DNA from 2 places in the Massilia sp. METH4 genome. Region 1 is predicted to be linked to the other one. Evidence: riboswitches for the same ligand, from Rfam matches in the RefSeq annotation. Region 1 holds a riboswitch; the other holds the start of a gene.
What was found. Region 1 has a riboswitch for cobalamin ahead of V6Z91_RS25745 (energy-coupling factor ABC transporter permease). Riboswitches for the same ligand answer to the same signal wherever they lie in the genome.
Positions count from the first base shown of each region.

Region 2: another riboswitch for cobalamin. It lies ahead of V6Z91_RS11775 (TonB-dependent receptor); the one in region 1 lies ahead of V6Z91_RS25745 (energy-coupling factor ABC transporter permease).

Region 1 covers NZ_CP146614.1:5,872,969-5,875,163, reverse strand. Annotated here, with positions in the region: gene V6Z91_RS25750 (hypothetical protein) at 1-614, opposite strand, end outside; cobalamin riboswitch at 837-1,053, shown strand; gene V6Z91_RS25745 (energy-coupling factor ABC transporter permease) at 1,168-1,848, shown strand; gene V6Z91_RS25740 (energy-coupling factor ABC transporter substrate-binding protein) at 1,845-2,180, shown strand; gene cbiQ (cobalt ECF transporter T component CbiQ) at 2,164-2,195, shown strand, end outside.
Region 2 covers NZ_CP146614.1:2,663,914-2,666,108, reverse strand. Annotated here, with positions in the region: gene V6Z91_RS11785 (adenosylcobinamide-GDP ribazoletransferase) at 1-270, shown strand, start outside; gene V6Z91_RS11780 (histidine phosphatase family protein) at 246-806, shown strand; cobalamin riboswitch at 844-1,083, shown strand; gene V6Z91_RS11775 (TonB-dependent receptor) at 1,155-2,195, shown strand, end outside.

The DNA of each region.
Region 1 (2,195 bases):
GGCATCGGCAGGCGCAGTACGCGCATGGGCAGGCCCATGGTCTGGACGTAGTAGCGCGGCGAGTAGCCGTTCTCGAAGTAGGCCGCGTCGATGGCGCCGGTCTGCACCAGCCGCAGGGCGTGCACCTGCCAGTTCGCCCCTTCGATCCGGCGCCAGCGCGCGCCTGACCTGAGCAAGCCGCCGGAGATGGCCGGACCGGCGATCCAGGCGATTTCGAGGCCGGCGAGCTGGTCGAGCGAGCGCACGGCCCGCAGTGGCGCGTCGTCGCGCAGTGCGAGATGAGGCTGGGAGTGCAGGTAGGTCCAGGTGGACGCCCTCGTGCCCGGTTCGCGCAGGGCGTCGCCGCTGGCCACGAGCATCACGTCGAGCGAACCGTTACGCAGGCCGCCCACCGCCTCGTGTACCGACATTGCGGGCATCCACCGCAGCGGCACGCCGGCCGGCACGACTTCCCGCTCCAGGTAGTCGCGCAGGGCGCCGCGTATCGGCCGGTCCCGGTCGCCCAGTACCAGCGGCGCCACGACGAAGCCGCCGACGCGCAGCGGCGCGGCGGCGAGGCTGGCGCAGGCGGCGGCCAGCAGGACAACGATGCAGCTCGAGAGCGGGCGGAACATTGTCGCATTGTAGTCCTGCCCGGCCCATGGACCGGCGCCCGATTGATGGTAGCGCTACGGCCCAGCATGGCGGGATGCGCCGGCTTGACTGCGAAATTTGCAACTAACCGAATGTCCTCGACGAAGCGGCTCACGGCAACGGTCAACGAAGGATCGCGCGCCCGGCTTGCAGGGCAGGGCGCGCGGCCTGCAAGGAAACACTTCCGCCCGTCCTTGCCTTTGGGTTAAGATGCGCGCCTGGGTGCGTTCTTCCCCCCTCGGGGAAGACGTTAAACGGGAAACCGGTGACACCGCGACAAGCGGTCATTCCGGTGCAGCCCCCGCTGCTGTAAGCCTGACGGACTCCGCCAACAATGCCACTGCGATGTCGCCATCGCGGGAAGGCGCGGACGAAGAATGACGGCGAGCCAGAATACCGGCCCGGAAATGCCAGCATCGTTCCCCGGGGTGACGGGAAGCCGCTGTCGAAGCGGCGTGCCGTCCCCGGCCCCGTCTCGACCGTCCATCCATCCCCCGCCGATGCTCTTATCGACCATTCGACGGGAGGATTCGAATGCACATCATGGAAGGATTCCTGCCGCCCGCGCACGCGCTGGGCTGGACGGCGGTTTCCGCGACTTTCCTGGCCTGGGGCCTGCGCGCGATGGCGCGCGACCTGCGCGCTTACCCGCAGCGCCGCATGCTGTTCGGCGTGGCCGCCGCCTTTGCCTTCCTGCTGTCCGCGCTCAAGCTGCCATCGGTCACGGGCAGCTGTTCGCACCCCACCGGCGTGGGGCTGGGCGCGCTGCTGTTCGGGCCCGCCGCGATGGTGCCGGTCGGCTTCGTGGTGCTGCTGTTCCAGGCGCTGTTGCTGGCCCATGGCGGCTTGACGACGCTGGGCGCCAACGTATTTTCGATGGCCGTCGTCGGCCCCTTCGCGGCGTATGCCGTGTTCCGCGTGGCCGCCACCCTGGGCCTGTCGCGCTCGATCGCCGTGTTCGCGGCGGCTTGCCTGGGCGACCTCGCCACCTATGCCACCACGTCGCTGCAACTGGCGTGGGCTTTTCCCGATCCGGTCGGCGGCATCGGCGCGTCGTTGGCGCGCTTTGCCGGCATCTTCGCGCTGACACAGGTGCCGATCGCCATCAGCGAAGGCTTGCTGACGGTGCTCGTGGTGAACGCGATCGCCCGCTTCGAAGGCGATGAGCTGCGTGCCGCGCCGGTGTTCGCGCATGGTACGAAGGAGGCCGCATGAAAGCGCGCACCGCGGTGCTGTGGCTGGCGATCGTGCTGCTGACGGTGCTGCCACTGTGGCTGGCCGGCGGCGCCGCGTTCGGCGGTGCCGACGACCTGGCGCGCCAGGCGGTCGGCGCGCTGGCGCCCGGCTACGAGCCGTGGTTCGCGCCCGTGTTCGAGCCGGCCAGCGGCGAGATCGCCTCGCTGCTGTTCGCCCTGCAGGCCGCGCTGGGCGCGGGCGTGATCGGCTACTGGCTCGGGCTGTCGGTGGGCCGCGAGCGCGCCGGCGCGCAGCGGCGGATCGATGTTGGTAGCGATGTTGGTAGCGATGTGGATGGCGATGCGGATTGAAATGGCGGCCTACGC
Region 2 (2,195 bases), 3.2 Mb from region 1:
AAGGCCAAGCCGATGGCGCAGCAGATGACCGGCGGCGAATTCGCCATCGCCCTGGCCTGTTGCGTGCCGGCCGTGCTGGCGGCCATGCTCCTGGGCTGGCTGGAGTGGCGGAGCATCGCGCTCGGCATTGCGGCGATGGCGCTCGTCACGCTATGGTTTGGCCGCAAGCTGCGGCAACGGCTGGGTGGCTATACGGGCGATGGCCTGGGCGCGGTCCAGCAATTGACGGAAGCGGCGTTTTACCTGTGCGTGCTGGCGCGGTGGAGCTGATCCTCGTCCGCCATCCGCGACCGCTCGCGGCGGACGGCATTTGCTACGGCCGCGCCGACCTCGCGCCCGATCCGGCCGAGCTGGCCCGCGTGCATGCCATGCTGGCCGCGGCGGGATTGCCCGGCGGTGCGCCACTGTTCTCAAGTCCCTTGCGCCGTTGCGCCGACCTGGCCCGGCTCCTGTCGCCCGATGTGCTCCTCGACCCGAACCTGGCCGAGATGGATTTCGGTAATTGGGAAGAACGCAGCTGGCAAGACATCCCGCGCGCGGAAGTCGATGCCTGGGCGGCCGACCTGCTGCACTACCGCCCCGGTGGCGGGGAATCGGTGCTGGCCGTGGCGCGCCGCGTTGCAGCGGCAATGGGCGCGATCCGGCGGCACGGCAGCGAACGCGCCGTCGTCATCTGCCACGCCGGCACCATGCGCCTGGCGGCCACGCTGGCCGGTGGCGCGCCGCTGGAACAGGCGGCGTTGGCCGCCGCGGCCAGCCCGCACCGCATCGCCTACGGAGAAATGCTGCGGCTGACAGCGACTTGATAGCGGCTCGATACCCGCTCGATACCCGCTTGATACTTTATAATTGCACGGTTTTGGTGCCCGCGCCCGAGTCCTCGAGCGCAGTTAAACGGGAAATACGAAGCCGTATCCACGGCCAACGTATGCTGCCCCCGCAACGGTAAGCAGGCAGCCGCGCGAACGCGAATATGTTCACTGCGCGGCAGCAGTCCGCAACAGCCACTGTGCGAATTCGCATGGGAAGGCCGGACCGTGATGCCCGCCAGCCCGGATACCGGCCAGAACAGGTGGAGCCGCGCCGGGCGTGCGCTCTGTTCAATCCGGCCTGCGGGGACGTTGGCCGGTTGCCCACTTTTACCAAGATTTGCCATGACCTCTCCTGTAGCATCCCAGGCGGCGCTCGCCTCGCTGGCGCTGGCCATTGCCGCGCCGGCGGCCCACGCCCAGGCCACCGCCATCGATTCCATCATCGTCACCGCCACCCGCACGCCCACCCTGGCCAGCGAGGTGATCAGCGATACCGTCACCATCTCGGCCGAGGAAATCGCCAACTCCGGCGCCGGTTCCCTCACCGAACTGTTGCAGCGCCAGCGCGGCCTCGAAGTGTCGCGCACCGGCGGCCCTGGCACCCAGTCGAATGTCTTCATCCGCGGCGCCAACGGCAACCAGAGCGTGGTGCTGGTAGATGGCATCCGCATCGCCTCCGCCTCGACCGGCTCGGCCAGCTGGAACGGCATTCCACTGTCGGCCATCGACCGTATCGAGATCGTGTACGGCCCCTTGTCCACGCTGTACGGCGCGGACGCGATCGGCGGCGTGATCCAGCTGTTCACGAAAAAAGGCAGCGGGGCGCCATCGATCGCCGCCTCCATCGGCGGCGGTACGCACGACACCTATGCCGCAGATGCGGCCGTATCCGGCGGCACCGACCGGCTGAGCTACGCCTTCTCCGTCGGCAAGGAGCGCTCCGACGGCTTCTCGTCGACCCGTCGCCCCAGCGCGAACTTCGACCCGGACGACGACGGCTACGACCGCAAGAGCGCGGCGGGCCAGGTGGCGTACAAGCTGTCGCCGGGTCATGAAGTGGGCGCGATGTTCTTCTACACCGATACCGTGTCGGATTACGACAGCAAGGACTTCGCTTCCTACAGTACGCAAACGGTTAGCAATGTCGGGGTGTATGCCCGCAACCAGCTCCTGCCGTTCTGGACGATGCTGGTGCAGGCTTCGCAGTCGCGCGACAAGTCCGGTTCGGTCTACGGCGTGGGCGCGTTCGGCTCCAGCCAGATCGACACCACAACCAGCACCTTCACGTGGCAGAACGATTTGCGCATCGGCGGCGACAACCTGCAGCTGCTGTACGAGCACCGCAAGGAAGACGTGGATGGCTCCACCGCCGCCCTGAACCGC